One region of the Dactylosporangium sp. NPDC005572 genome, then DNA from elsewhere that is predicted to be linked to it. Evidence: riboswitches for the same ligand, from Rfam matches in the RefSeq annotation. Region 1 holds a riboswitch; the other holds the start of a gene.
What was found. Region 1 has a riboswitch for cyclic di-AMP ahead of ABZS66_RS38820 (hypothetical protein). Riboswitches for the same ligand answer to the same signal wherever they lie in the genome.

Region 2: it holds a riboswitch for cyclic di-AMP, as region 1 does, so the genes downstream of both, ABZS66_RS20565 (hypothetical protein) here and ABZS66_RS38820 (hypothetical protein) in region 1, are expected to answer to the same signal.

What each region holds. Positions count from the first base shown of each region.
Region 1 is NZ_JBEXCY010000116.1:541-7,857, forward strand. Features, by position in the region: gene ABZS66_RS38790 (xanthine dehydrogenase family protein subunit M) at 1-751, opposite strand, end outside; gene ABZS66_RS38795 (fused MFS/spermidine synthase) at 932-1,783, shown strand; gene ABZS66_RS38800 (branched-chain amino acid aminotransferase) at 1,845-2,921, shown strand; gene ABZS66_RS38805 (hypothetical protein) at 3,000-4,199, opposite strand; gene ABZS66_RS38810 (hypothetical protein) at 4,262-4,462, opposite strand; gene ABZS66_RS38815 (VTT domain-containing protein) at 4,644-5,228, shown strand; cyclic di-AMP (ydaO/yuaA leader) riboswitch at 5,314-5,447, shown strand; gene ABZS66_RS38820 (hypothetical protein) at 5,461-6,474, shown strand; gene ABZS66_RS38825 (hypothetical protein) at 7,015-7,317, shown strand, end outside.
Region 2 is NZ_JBEXCY010000038.1:35,306-42,622, forward strand. Features, by position in the region: gene scpA (methylmalonyl-CoA mutase) at 1-945, shown strand, start outside; gene meaB (methylmalonyl Co-A mutase-associated GTPase MeaB) at 966-1,922, shown strand; gene ABZS66_RS20555 (ferredoxin) at 1,977-2,195, opposite strand; gene ABZS66_RS20560 (condensation domain-containing protein) at 2,413-3,801, shown strand; cyclic di-AMP (ydaO/yuaA leader) riboswitch at 3,889-4,034, shown strand; gene ABZS66_RS20565 (hypothetical protein) at 4,037-5,062, shown strand; gene ABZS66_RS20570 (LysR substrate-binding domain-containing protein) at 5,063-5,947, opposite strand; gene ABZS66_RS20575 (hypothetical protein) at 6,024-6,284, shown strand; gene ABZS66_RS20580 (PQQ-binding-like beta-propeller repeat protein) at 6,270-7,317, opposite strand, start outside.

The DNA.
Region 1 (7,317 bases):
CGGCGATCCGGCCCGCCTCGGCGAACGACTCGTCGGTCGCCGGCTTGCCGACGAGCGACGCCTCGGCCTCGCTCGCGCGGAAGTGCTCGGCGCCGACGGCCGCCAGGCCGATGCCGACCTGCTTGATCGTGCCCCCGTCGAGCCAGACGGCGGCGCCGGCGGCCGCGACCGCCCAGTCGCCGACCCGGCGCTCGACCTTGAGGTAGGCCGAGCCGCCGCCCGGGCGGATCGGCACGCGGATCTCGGTGAGCAGCTCACCGGGCTCGACCACGGTCTCGTACGGCCCGACGTGGAACTCGGTGAGCTTCACGGTGCGCGACCCCCGCGCACCCTGGATGACGACCGAGGCGTCGACCGCGGCGAACGCGGCGGAGAGGTCTTCGGCCGGATCGGCCTGGCAGAGCGAGCCGCCGACCGTGCCACGGTTGCGCACCAGCGGATCGGCGATCACCTTCTCGGCGTCGGCGAAGATCCGGTAGTGCTCCTCGACCAGCGGCGAGGCGAGCAGCTCGGCGTGCCGCGTGAGCGCGCCGATGCGCAGCTCGGCGCCCTCGACGCGGATGTACGAAAGCTCCGTGACGTCGTTGATGTCGATGAGCGCCGTCGGGCGGGCGAGACGCAGCTTCATCATGGGGATCAGGCTGTGACCGCCGGCGATGACGCGCGCGTCCTCACCCCACTGAGCCAGCAGCTCAAGGGTCTGATCGACGCTCGTGGCCTTCGCGTATTCGAATGCGGCGGGTACTTGCATCGCGCCTCCGCGTGAGGAGTGTGGGTCCCAGAGGTCCGGACACCGAGTCAAGAGTCGACCAAATCGTCGTCCTAAAGCGTGCACCGGACAACTCCGTCTGGGTATTTGTGATCTATACGTAGCGTAGTAGTCATTGTCCCGGACCAAGATTCTGACGGTGCAAGTTGCAAGATTGACGGCATGGGTGGGCGGAAGCGGGCGGCCGGCATCGTCGCGTCGATCGCTGGTGGTGTGGCGGAACTCTGCCCTGATGACGGGCGTCCGGGCCGCTGGACGCTGCTCATCGACGGTTACCCGCAGTCAGCGGTCGATCTCACCGACCCGCGCAGTCTCGACTTCGAGTACATGCGGCGCATCGCCTCCGTCATCGACGCGATGGCGCCGCCGGCCGCGCCGATGTCCGTGTTGCATTTGGGCGGCGGTGCGTTGACCTTGCCGCGGTATGTGGCGGCGACCCGTCCCGGCTCGGCGCAGCGGGTCGCCGAGCTGGACGCTTCCCTGATCGAGTTCGTTCGGCGGGAGCTGCCGCTGCCCCGCGGCGCCGACATCCGGGTGCGCGCCGCCGACGCCCGCGCCGTGGTGGAGACGACCGCCCCGGCCCGCTTTGACCTGCTCATCGCCGACGTCTACCGGGGTGCGCGGGTCCCGGCCCACCTGACCTCGGTGGAGTTCCTGTCGGCGGCCGCCCGGGTGCTGCGCCCCGACGGCCTCTACGTGGCGAACCTGGCCGACGGGAACGGCCTGGCCTTCGCCCGTTCGCAGGTGGCCTCCCTGCGGACGGTCTTCGCGTCGGTGGTGCTGCTCGCCGAGCCCGCGGTGCTGCGCGGCCGGCGCTTCGGCAACGTCATCCTGGTCGGGTCCGCGGTCGCCGGCCGCATCCCCGCGGCTGTGCTGGCCCGCGCCGCGGCGGCCGACCCGTTCCCGGCCCGCCTCGTCGACGGTGACGACCTGGATCGGTTGGTCGCCTCCGCGCGGCCCATCACCGACGCAACCGCGGTCGACTCCCCGGCACCACCGTCCGATCTGTTCTAGCTACCGTCCAGTCATCGGGATTCTCCTTAGGGATCGTTCAGGTTCCGCATACAGTCTCGGAATGCTTGAGTTCGAGGTTGTTCCCGCCGAGCGCCGCCCGGCCGAGGAGCGCGCGGCGCTGCTGGCCGATCCCGGGTTCGGCCGCGTCTTCACCGACCACATGGTCACCATCCGGTATGCGGAGTCCAAGGGCTGGTATGACGCCCGCCTGGTGCCCTTCGGGCCGCTGGCGCTGTCGCCGGCCACCGCGGCGCTGCACTACGGCCAGGAGATCTTCGAGGGCCTGAAGGCGTACGCGATGCCGGAAGGTGGGGTCGCGCTCTTCCGCCCCGACGCCAACGCTCGCCGCCTCAACACCACCGCGGTGCGCATGGCGATGCCCGAGCTGCCCGAGGAGCTGTTCCTGCGGGCCGTGTGGACGCTCGTCGAGGCCGACCGGGAGTGGGTGCCGGCGAAGCCCGGCCAGAGCCTGTACCTCCGCCCGTTCATGCTCGCCACCGACCCGTTCCTCGGGGTGCGGCCGTCGTCGGAGTACCTGTTCGCGGTGATCGCCTCGCCCGCCGGATCGTACTTCGCGGGCGGCGCCAAGCCGGTCACGGTGTGGGTGTCGAAGGACCTCACGCGGGCGGCCCCGGGCGGCACGGGCGCCGTGAAGACGGCCGCCAACTACGCCGCGAGCCTGCTGGCCCAGGCCCAGGCCCAGGAGGCCGGCTGCGACCAGGTCGTGTTCCTCGACGCGGTCGAGCACCGCTGGATCGAGGAGTCGGGCAGCATGAACGTCTTCTTCGTGTACGACGACGCGATCGTGACCCCGCCGCTCAACGGCTCGATTCTGCCCGGGGTGACCCGCGACTCGGTGCTGCGCCTGGCCGAGCACCTGGGCTACACGGTGGCCGAGCGTCCGTACTCGTTCGACGAGTGGCGCCGCGACGCCGAGAACGGCACCCTGCGCGAGACGTTCGCCAGCGGCACGGGCGTGGTGATCACGTCGATCGGCGCGGCCCGCACGCAGGACGGCGCGTTCACGATCGCCGACGGCAACGAGGGCCCGGTGACGACGGCCATCCGCGACGCCATCGTGGGCATCCAGCGCGGCCTGCGCCCCGACCCGTTCGGCTGGTCGGCCCGCCGCCCCTGACCACGTTCTGCACCGACATCGGCAGCCGGGCCACGGTTGCCTGATCGGCAGCCGTGGCCCGGATCTTCACCGCGCTGCCTACCGTTTGGCGGGGATGACGTCCTCCAGGTGCCGGCCGTTGACCGCGGCGCGGCGGCCGGCGTCAACCTCGCGCTTCCAGGTGCGGACGTAGTTGGAGGCGGTGAGCCGCTCGACGTCGTCGAGGTCGAGCAGGTCGCCGACGAACGTCGTCAGCTGCACCACGTCGCGCTGGTCGCCGGGCGGGATGTGCTCGTGCAGCAGCTGGTGCACCTGGCTGCGCAGCGATCCGTCCCGGACGATGGGCGGCGGGTTGAGCGTCGGCTCCTCGGCGATCTCGGTGATCTCGGCGACGGCCGACCGGCTGCGCGGCTTGCGCTGCGGCGGCAGGATGCCTTCGATCTCGGTCCGCAGCTCTCCGAGGGGCGAGACGCTGGGCGGCGCCGAGACCGGGATGACCGTCGCGGCCTCGGGCAGTGCGAGCTGCTCCTCGGTGTCGATGATCTCGGGCTCCGGAGGCGCGATCTCCCGCTCCCGGCCCGGGGGCTGCTCCACGACGCCGTTGGCGGCCAGCCGGGCCGGTGCCAGGTCGGCGGCGATGAGCGCGGTGAGCCCGTCGTAGTCGGCGCCGTTGGCGAGCCGCAGTGCGATCTCGTCGAGGTCGTAGACGGCGACGGCGATGTCGGCTGTCGTCGGGTCGACGGCTGAGCGGATCTTGCGGTGCAGCACCTTGGCGATGGCCGCCGTGCGCTGCTCCTTGCGCTTCTCGGCCCGGGCCGCGGCGAGGGAGGTGTAGAGGCCGAGCTTCGTGTCGGCCTTGGCGAGGTTCTTGGCGCGCAGGGTCATCCACGGGTGGCGGATCCAGTGGCCGACCACCTCGTACGCGGGTGTGGTCGGTGGCAGGTCGCCCTTGGCCCGCAGCCGGTCGCGGCGCTGGTTCTCGGTGTGCATGAGCCACACGAGGTACCCCAGGGCGGACATTCCGGCGAAGAACCCGGCGAGCAGCTTGTCGTCGTGGGCCATCCAGTTGAACGCGACCGCGAACGCGGCGATGAGCGCCGACAGGAACCGCGACGCGGTCGCCCGCTCGCCCAGCCGGCGCCGTACGTCGGCGTTGGCGAGCACCACGATGCCGCCCAGTTCGAGCGCGGCGACGGCCGGGATGGCCCAGATCAGCGGGATGCCGAGGGCCTGGACCGCGCCGGTCACCTGCCCGGCCAGTGCGACCAGCAGAACCACGACGTAGAACAGCTGGCGCATGTAGGAGGTGCGTCGAACGGTCTTTTGCAGGTCGGCGTCGTGTTGGCCAATGCCCGGCGTCGTCACCGGTTTCTCCCGTCATCCGCTGCGGGCAGCGGGTATCCCCGTGCCGCGAGGAACTCGGCCAGCGCGAGGTCCACGGAGCTCTGCACCGTGGTGTTGTGATCGATGACGAACCGCTGCAGCATCTGCTCGATCTCGACCCGCACCCGGGTGTTGAGCTGCACGCGCTCGAAGCGCGGCCGCTGCGGCGGCATCGCCACCGTCTTCTCTGTCGCGTCCAAGTGGATCTCTCCCGCTAGCCGTTTGCTAGCGGGGACGCTAGCAAAGCAACCGTCGATGGCCGAATCAGACACGCCGACCCTGGGGATGACCCCGGTCTCGGGGTCTGCTCGGGGTCGCTCCCTGATGTGCGGCAGATACGCTCAGCCATACCGTCCTTGCATGACCTTTCTCGAAGCGGTACCGGGACCCCTGCTGGGCCTCGCGCTCGGCCTGGTCATGCTCCTCGACGCGATCCCGCTCATCGGCATCCTCGTGCCGGCGGACGTCGCGATCCTCACCACGTCGGGCTCGGTCGACCCGTTCACCAGCCTCGGCTGGGTCGTCGCCGGGTGCCTCGCCGGCTGGTCGATCACCTTCTTCGCCGGGCGGTATCTCGGCGAGCGGTTACGCCGCGGCCGCTTCGGCGCGTGGGTCGGCGCCGAGCGGTGGGCCACCGCCGACCGGGTCGTCCGCGAGGGCGGCAGCCGGATCCTGGTGACCGCGCCATTCCTGCCGTTCGTCAACACGCTCGTCCCGCTCGCCGCGGGCGGCCTCCGGATGCCCTACGGGCGCTTCCTGCGCACCGCCGCGATCGGTTCGGTGCTCTGGGGCGGGCTGTACGTCGGCCTGGGCACGCTCGCCGAGCAGGTCGCCGGCGTGCTGCCGACCGGCAACCTCACGATGGTGGTCACTGTCGCCCTAGGGCTGACCTTCGGCTGGATCGCCTTGCTGGGCACCCGCAAGCTGGCTACCGTCCGTAGTTGAGTGGTAGGCATTCTCGGTCCTGCGCAATCCGGTGACGATTCGGTAATCTGAGCCCGGATTCGCCTGGCGGCGCCCCTCGGTGCCAGTGGATCCGCCGCCGAATCGGTTTCGACCGAGCCGGGGACCCACCGATTTCTGGGGTGAATCCGCATTCGCGGTAGGGCCACTGTTCCGTCCCGAACCCGTCAGCTAACTCGGTAGGCGGTGCGCGGAGGGACAGAAAGTGATCAATATGCGACGCCGGGCGGCACTCCTGCTGGCTGCGGTGCTCGTCACGGTGGGTGCGTGGGCCACGCCCGCGTCGGCCGCACCGGGCGATCCGACCGCGCCGCCGGACGAGGGCAGCGCCAACATGACGCTGGGCGAAAAGCTCGAGCAGGCCAACCGCGAGTTCCTCGACGCCCAGGCGATCCTGGAGACGTCGAAGAAGAAGCAGGCCGAGCTCGCCGAGCAGATGGCCGCCATGCAGCGCGAGATGGCGCCGGTGCAGGCGTCGGTCAATCTCATCGCCGCCGCCTCGTACCGCACGGGCGGCATCCGGATCACGTCGGCGCTCATCACCACCGACTCCCCCGAGCAGTTCATGGACCGGGCGGTGCTGGTGAACACCATCGCGCGGTACAACGACCGCCAGATCGCCCGCCTCAACAAGCTGCAGGCCGACCTCGCCGCCGCCAAGAAGGCGAGCGACGAGGAGGTCGCCAAGCAGCAGGCCCAGACCGACATCATGGGCAAGAAGAAGAAGGACGCCGAGACCGCCCTGACGAAACTGGGCAACGGCAGGGCCGACGGCTACGTGAACGCCAACTCACCGCTCGCCAACCCGGCCCCGCGCAACGCCGACGGCTCGTGGCCCGCCGAAAAATGCATCATCGACGACCCCACGACGACCAAGGGCTGCATCACCCCGCGCATGATCCACGCGGTGAAGGAAGCGCACGAAGCGGGATTCAAGCGATACTATTCCTGCTTCCGCCCGTCGGGCCCGTACGAACACCCGAAAGGCCGAGCCTGCGACTTCGCCGCCCAATCCAGCGGCTTCGGCGGCGTGGCCAGCGGCGGCGACCGAACCTACGGCAACAACTTGGCGGCCTTCTTCGTCAAGAACGCGAGCGCGCTGGGCGTGCTCTACGTGATCTGGTTCCGCCAGGTATGGACCCCGGCCGCCGGCTGGCACGCGTACAGCGGCGGCAACGGCGACCCGTCCAGCGACCATACGAATCACGTCCATCTGAGCGTAATTTGATGCTTTTCTGACTCGGGTCCGCGCAACGCACGACCGTCGCTCCCGCCAGACAACGCTCTTCTCGGCGCGACATTCGTCCCGCCGAGAAGACGCTGCCATCGCCGTCGTGCCAAGAACCCGCGGGCGGTCGCCCGCGCGGAAGGCCCGCGTGCCTGAGGACCCGCTCGGTCACGGAGCAGACGCGCCCAAACGGCGATCACGCGCCTGGCGTTCCATGATCGTGGGAAGCATTTGGCTGCTATGGCGACCACGAGTTTCCCTTGATCATGGGTGCGCAGCCGGCAGCCGTCGCGGGTGATCGGGCGATTCGCGGCCTGCAGCGCGGCGACGGATGGTGCGGCGTCGCGGTGGGTGGTGGTGGCGCGGTGTGGCCACGGGTGGCGGGCCGCCGGGTGGGTGCTCCCCGGGCGGTCCGCCTCGATCTTGGGTGCGGTGTAGTGGGCGTCACGGTCGTAAAGCGAACGTTCATTCTTGACGACCTCGGCTCGGGGTCGCATGCTCAAAGTGAACGAACGAACGTTCTTTTTAGGGAGACTTCCGATGGCCCAGCAGCACAGCGCAAGCCGGTCGCCGTGGCCCCGTGTCGGGGCGATCGTGCTCCTGCTCACCGCACTGCTCAGTCTCATCATGATCGCGTTCGCGTGGCCGGCCACCCGGTCGACCGTGCACGACATTCCGCTCGCCGTCGCCGGGCCGCCGCAGGCCACCGGGCAGGTCAAGCAGCAGCTCGAAGCCAAGCGGCCCGGGGCGTTCGACCTGGTCGCCGTCGACAGCACGCAGGAGGCCGAGCGGCTGATCCGGGAGCGGGAGGTGTACGGCGCGATCGACCTCACCAGCGGCAAG
Region 2 (7,317 bases), on a different contig from region 1:
GTCGAGCGGCTCACGCACGACCTCGCGGCCAAGGCGTGGGCGCACATCGAGGAGGTCGAGCGGGCCGGCGGCATGGCCCGGGCGATCGACGAGGGCATCCCGAAGCTGCGCATCGAGGAGGCGGCGGCCCGGACGCAGGCCCGCATCGACTCCGGTCGGCAGCCGGTGATCGGCGTCAACAAGTACCGCCCCGACGCCGACGAGCCGATCGAGGTGCTGAAGGTCGACAACTCGGCGGTGCGCGCGCAGCAGATCGCGCGCCTGGAGCGACTGCGGGCCGATCGCGACGCCGACGCGTGTGCTGCTGCCCTGGCGGCGTTGCGTGAGGGCGCCGCCGGCGGCGGCAACCTGCTGGAGCTGTCCGTGGCCGCGGCCCGCGCGCACGCGACGGTCGGCGAGATCTCGCTCGCCCTCGAGGAGGTCTTCGGGCGGCACACGGCGCAGATCCGTACGATTTCCGGCGTGTACCGCGACGAGGCCGGCAACGTGACCAACATCGAGCGGGTGCGCGCCGCCACGGCCGAGTTCGCCGAGGCCGAGGGCCGCCGCCCGCGCATCCTGGTCGCCAAGATGGGCCAGGACGGCCACGACCGCGGCCAGAAGGTGGTGGCGACCGCCTTCGCCGACCTCGGCTTCGACGTCGACGTGGGCCCGCTGTTCCAGACGCCGGCCGAGGTGGCCCGGCAGGCGGTCGAGGCGGACGTGCACGTCGTGGGCGTCAACTCGCTCGCCGCGGGGCACCTCACGCTGGTGCCGGCGCTGCGCTCGGAGCTGGCCGCGCTGGGCCGCGACGACATCATGGTCATCGTCGGCGGCGTGATCCCGCCGCAGGACCACGACGAGCTGCGCGCCGCCGGCGCCGCGGCGATCTTCGGCCCGGGCACCGTGATCGCCGACGCGGCGCTGGACCTGTTGGGAGAGCTGCGATCGCGCCTGCGCCACTGACCTCGTACGTCGAGGGCGTCCTGGCCGGCGAGCGCGCCTGGATCGCCCGGGCGATCACGCTGGTCGAGTCCACCCGGGCCGACCACCGCCCGCTCGGCCAGGAGCTGCTGGTCGCGCTGACCCCGCACGCCGGGCGGTCCCGGCGGATCGGCGTGACGGGCGTGCCCGGCGTGGGAAAGTCGACGTTCATCGACGCGTTGGGCACCCAGCTGACCGGGGACGGGCACCGGGTCGCGGTCCTGGCCGTCGACCCGTCGTCGACCCGCACCGGCGGCAGCATCCTCGGCGACAAGACGCGCATGACCCGCCTGGCCGTCGACCCGGCCGCGTTCGTGCGCCCGTCGCCCACCTCCGGCACGCTGGGCGGCGTCGCGCGGGCCACCCGCGAGGCGATGGTGGTGGTCGAGGCGGCCGGCTACGACGTGGTGCTCGTCGAGACGGTCGGGGTCGGGCAGTCCGAGACCGCGGTGGCGGACATGGTGGACTCGTTCCTGCTGCTGGCCCTGGCCCGCACGGGCGACCAGCTCCAGGGCATCAAGAAGGGCGTGCTGGAGCTGGCCGACGTGATCGCGGTCAACAAGGCCGACGGCCCGCACGAGGCCGACGCCCGCAAGGCGGCCCGTGAGCTGGCCGGCGCCCTGCGGCTGCTGCGCCCGGGCGGCGCCGGCGCCGACTGGTCGACGCCGGTCGTGACGTGCAGCGGCCTCACCGGCGCCGGGCTGCCGGCGTTGTGGGGCCTGCTGGAGTCGCACCGGGACCACCTGGAGCGCGACGGCGGCCTGGCCCGGCGGCGTGAACGCCAGCAGGTGCAGTGGATCTGGTCGACCGCCCGCGACGCGCTGCTCGACGGCCTGCGCACGAACGCGGCCGTGCGGGCGCTCGCGCCGCAGGTGGAGGAGCAGGTGCGGGCCGGCACGCTGACGCCGGGGCAGGCCGCGGACGCGCTGCTCGCCGCCTACCGCTCGCCGGCGCCCTAAGGCCTGTTTCATACCTGAGGCCGGGCTGCGGCGGGCCCAGATATGAAACAGGCCTTAGACCTCGACGGGTTCTCCGGTCTCCAGGTCGACCACGGAGATGGCCTCCATCGGACAGGACGCCACCGCGTCGAGGACGGCCTCGTCGTCGGGGTCGACGTCGGTGGTCACCGGGTGGGCGCGGCCCTCGGCGTCGTCGAGCTCGAAGCGGTCGGGCGCGATGCCGACGCAGCTGCCGGAAGCGATGCACGTGTTCGCCACGGTGATCCGCCACATGGGACCAACCTATCGAACTCCGCCACTGTCCGTCGTCCTGTACCCAAACGGCAATTTCCGAATGCAATCGCTCATGATTTCAACGACTCATTGAAAGACTCGAACTTCCGCGCGTAGCCTGTGCTCCGGAGCCGCCGCCCGCGCGATGCATCGCCCGTGATGCATCGCGCCTGATGCATCAGCCTTGGTAGATCACCGTTTCGGGAAGGTGCACGCCATGTCGACGACCTACCCCGGCACCATCCCGTTCCGCACCGGCCGCGCCGCCGAGGGCCCGCTCATCTGGGGCCAGCTCGCCATCTGGAACGTCCTGCGCTGGCTCCCGCCCGACGACACCACGCTCAACCTGCTCGTCGAGGTCCCCGTCCCGCCCGGCCGCGACCTGCCGGCCGTGCTCGACGCGCTGCGGACGCTCGTCGAGCGGCACGACTCGCTGCACACGGTGTACCTCGACGGCCCGCTCCAGCGCGTCCTTCCCCAGGGCGAGGTCCCCCTGGAGGTCCACGAGCTGGGCGACCGCGGCTCGGCCGAGGCCGCCGCCGAGCTCGGCGAGGCCCTGCGGGTGCGGTGGTTCGACATGGCCGCCGACCTGCCGCTGCGGGTCGCCGTGCTGGTCCGCGACGGCGCGCCGCAGACGGTGCTGCTCGCGGCCAGCCACATGGCGGTCGACGGGTGGAGCTTCGCGATCGTCCGCGGCGACCTGGCGAACCTGCTCGCCGACCCGCCGGTCGTCGTCGAGCCCGGCCAGCAGCCCCTCGAACGCGGCGAGTACGAGCGGTCCGCCGTCGGGCGGCGCCGGGCGGCGAAGGCGCTGGCGTTCTGGGAGAAGCACCTCGCCGAGATCCCGGCGAGCATGATCGAGAGCATCCGCGACGGCCGGCCGCCGAACCTCGACTGGGGCCTGATCCAGTCGCCGGCCCTCGCCCTGGCCACCAACGACCTCGCCGCCCGCCACGGCGTCCCACCGGCGACCGCTCTGCAGGGCCTGACGGCGCTGCAGCTCGCGGCGTACACCGCCGAGCGGGAGACGTTCCTGCGCTCGATCGTGTCGACCCGGTTCCGGCCGGCGAGCCGCGGGGTGGTCGCCGCGTTCAACCAGAACGCGCTCTTCCGGCTCGACTGCGACCCGGCCGGGTACCGCGACGAGACGGTCGGCGGCCTGCTGCGCCGCTCGGCGGACGCGGCCCTGACGGCGTACGCCCACTGCGAGTACGACCCGCTCGACCTCGACGCCATGTTCGTGGCGGTCGCCGAGCGCCGCGGGATCACACCGGACGGCTACTGCTTCTTCAACGACACCCGCTTCGTCCTGGACCGGTCGCCGGGACACCTCGTGCCGCCGGCCGAGCTGGCCGAACGGATCCAGGCGGCGCTGCCGGCGACGAAGCTGCGCTCCCCGGTGATCGACCGCCGGCCGATGCACGCCAACTTCTTCATGTTCCTGATGGATCTGGGCGACACCGCCGAGCTCATGTTGTGCGTCGAGCACGGCTTCCTGGGCCGCCGCGGCCCGCTCGGCTTCCTCACCGACCTGGAGCGCCTGGCGGTCCGCGCGGCCACCGACGACCAGGTCACGACGGCCGCGCTGTACACGGCGGCCCGCTGAGCGGCGGTCGGCCACCGGGCAGATGCGGACAGGTGGTGCGATGGGGGAATTTCGGGGTGATTAGGCTCCGGGAGGCCCCACATACCGGTGAGGCTGCCGCCGAGTCGCATCATGCGAGCCGGGGACCCATTGTGTCCTGTTTGGGGTGAATCCGCGCGCATCGAGCGCGGTAGGGGCGACTGTTCCGTTCCGAATCCGTCAGCTAACCCGGTAGGCGGCCGATGGAGGGAACAGTATGTCCAGACCTCCGTGGATCGTCGCCGCCGTGTGCGCGCTGGCGGTCCTGTTGACACCGAACGCCGTCTCGGCCGCACCGACGCCCGGGGACGAAGGCGGCACCACCGAGCTCATGCAGAAGCTCGACACCGCGAACCGGGCGTACATCGACGCGCAGAACGCGCTCGCCGCCTCCCAGCAGCGCCAGGCCGGGCTCGCCGCCCAGCAGGCCGAGCTGGAGCCGCGGTACGAGAAGCTCCGCGACGAGACGCAGTCCATCACGATCGCCGCGTACCAGAACGGGGGCGGGCTGCGCAGCGCGTCCTCACTGCTGGACAGCGCCTCGCCGGGGGTCTTCGCCGACAAGGTGAGCACCCTGGAGGTCCTCGCGCGGCAGAACGCCGCGCAGCTCAAGCAGCTGTCGTCGCTGCGGGAGCAGCTCGGCGGTACCAAGGCCACCATCGACGCCGAGGTGGCCAGGCAGCAGGCGCAGCTCGCGGTGATGGCGAAGCAGAAGACCGAGGTCGAGCAGGCCCTCGTGGCCGCGCAGAACAAGGCCGCGCAGAAGGGTCTCGACACGGCGACGACCACGAGCGCCAACGCGCCGTCGACGAACGCCGAGCCGGCGCCGCGGCGGGCCGACGGGTCGTGGCCGGCCGAGTCGTGCTCCGCCGACGACCCGACCACGAAGGGCTGCCTGACCCCGCGCACGCTGCACGCGCTCCAGCAGGTGCAGAAGGCCGGGTTCAAGCACTTCGTGTCGTGCTGGCGACCACCGGGCGAGCCTTACGAGCACCCCAAGGGCCGGGCGTGCGACTTCGCGGCCGACACCAGCGGCTTCGGCGGGGTGGCGACGGGCGCGTCGAAGGAGTACGGCACGCAGCTGGCCACCTGGCTGGTCCGCAACGCCAGCGCGCTGGGTGTCATGTACGTGGTCTGGTTCCGGCAGATCTGGACCCCGGCCGCCGGCTGGCACGCGTACAACAGCGGCAACGGCGACCCGAGCTCCGACCACACCAACCACGTGCACCTCTCAGTGTATTGATCAGTGCATTGATCGGAGGGCGCCCAGCAGCGCCTCCACCGCCGGCTGCCCGGCCCGGCCCGCCGTCACGAGCGCATCGAGGCGGCGGGCCCCGGCCCCGGGCAGGTCGGTGACCCGCACCCGCGACCGGTCGACGGCCCGCAGCGCCAGGCCGGGCGCGATCGACGCCCCGTGCCCGGCCGCGACCAGGGCGAACACCGCCGGGTAGTCGACGCAGGTGTGGACTCTGCGCGGCGTGAAGCCGCGCTCGCGGCCCAGCCGCTCCAGCACCTGGCCCGTCGTCGAGGACGGCGGCCCGGCGATCCACGGCCGGTCCGCGAGGTCGCCGTAGCCCTGCACCGCCGGCCAGCCGACCGGGACCAGCACCCGGTACGGGTCCTCGACCAGCGGTACCACCGTCACACCTCGCCGCTGTTCGAGGCCGAGGCCGGCGTCCCGCTCGGTGATCGTGACGTCGAGGCCGCCGAGCCGCAGCTCGCGCAGCGCGGCGGCGCCCTCCAGCTCGGTGATCGAGCAGACCACGTCGGGGTGGTCCCGGGCCAGGCCGGCCATCGCCGGGATGAGCAGGTGCTGGATCACCGTCGAGAACGCGGCGACCCGCACCCGGCCCGCGGCCCGGCCGGCCATCGCGGCGAGCTCCCGCTCGGCCTCGGTGAGCTGCTGCTCGATCGCCTCGGCCCGTGCGGCGAGCACCCGCCCGGCCGCGGTCAGCTCGGCCCGCCGGCCCGATCGGTCCACGAGCGGCCGGCCGACCGCGTGCTCCAGCTGGGCGAGCTGCTGGGAGACGGCCGAGGGCGTCACGTGCAGGGCCGCGGCCGCGCCGGCGAGGGTGCCCCGGCGGGCGATGGCGGCGAGCACGAGGAGCCGGCGCGGATCGAGCTCCATGGGTTGAGCCTCGCTTAAGTTGTACTGTAGAAATCCTCGCTCGCACGTTAGCTCAACTGCATGCGAACATGCTTCGGTGAGCCTGCAACTCCTCGTGTCCGTGATCGGCTGGGCCGGCGCCGCCGCGCTCGTCGCCGCCTACGCCCTCGTCTCCGCCAAGCGCGTCGCCGGTGACGGCGTGACCTTCCAGGCGATGAACATCGCCGGCGCGTTCGCGCTCGCGCTCAACTCGGCCGTCAACGGCGCCTGGCCGTCGGCCGTGCTCAACGTGGTCTGGGTCGGTATCGGCGGGGTGGCGGTGTTCCGCCTGGCCCGCGCCCGGTCACAGCCGGCCTGAGTACCAGGGCGTGCGGACCTTGTAGAAGACGAACTCGCCGGACGCCGCGCAGGCCACGTACTTGTGGCTCCAGGTGCACGAGTCGAGCCGGACGTCGAGGTCGCCGAGCTGGCGGGAGCGCGCGTTGCCGGCCTGGACGCCGGTCCACGGGAACGGCCCGGACGCCGGCACCTCGAGGGGGAACAGCAGGTAGCTGCCCTCGTCGAGGCGGGCCGCCTGGGTGCCGGGCCAGCTGGTGACGATCTTTCCGGTCGTGTCGACGAGCGAGGAGCGCTTCCCGTCGCCGGTGCCGTGCCGCAGCATCACCCGGTCGCCGACCGGCACCAGGTGCCCGGCGTGGTCGGCGTCGAGCCGCCAGTCGGGCTTGCCGGTGCGGATGTCGAGCGCGGTGACGTGGCGCTCCTCCCCCACGCAGACCCGCCGCTCGCCGCACACGGTCAGGAACGTGGGCAGCGACCCGGCCTCCGGCGGCGACCAGCTCCACTGGGGCTTGCCGAGGGCCTTGCGGTCGTAGGCGCGCACCTGGCCGCTCTGCCGGTTGGCCACGAAGACCTGCTCGTCGTACGGGTACACGAGGTCGTCGGGGCCGGCCAGCCCGGTCGCGGCCGAGAGCGCCTTGCCGCTCGACAGCCCGACGACCTCCAGGCCGCCGCCGGGGGTGGCGCGCACGATGTGCGGGTCGACGGTGAACGGCTCGTCGAGCTGCACGCCGTCGACCGAGGTGGGGACCTGCTGGCCGCTCCAGTTGTCGACCAGCCACCAGCTGCGCGGGCCGCCCGGCTGGTCGAGGGCGGCGATCTCCTTGGCCGTGCCGACGTCGATGATCGACAGCTTGTGGTCGCTGTCGCGGTACCGCAGGAAGTACTTGCCGACCAGGACCCACACGTCGCGCTCGGCGACCTCGAACGTCGCGAACGGCACGCCGTTGGACGCGTTGAGCAGGGTCACCGTGCGCACGCCGTCCTTGTCGGGCCGGCCGGTGACCTCGACCGAGCCGCGGGCGCCGCGGAACGTGTCGACCTCGGTGAGCGAG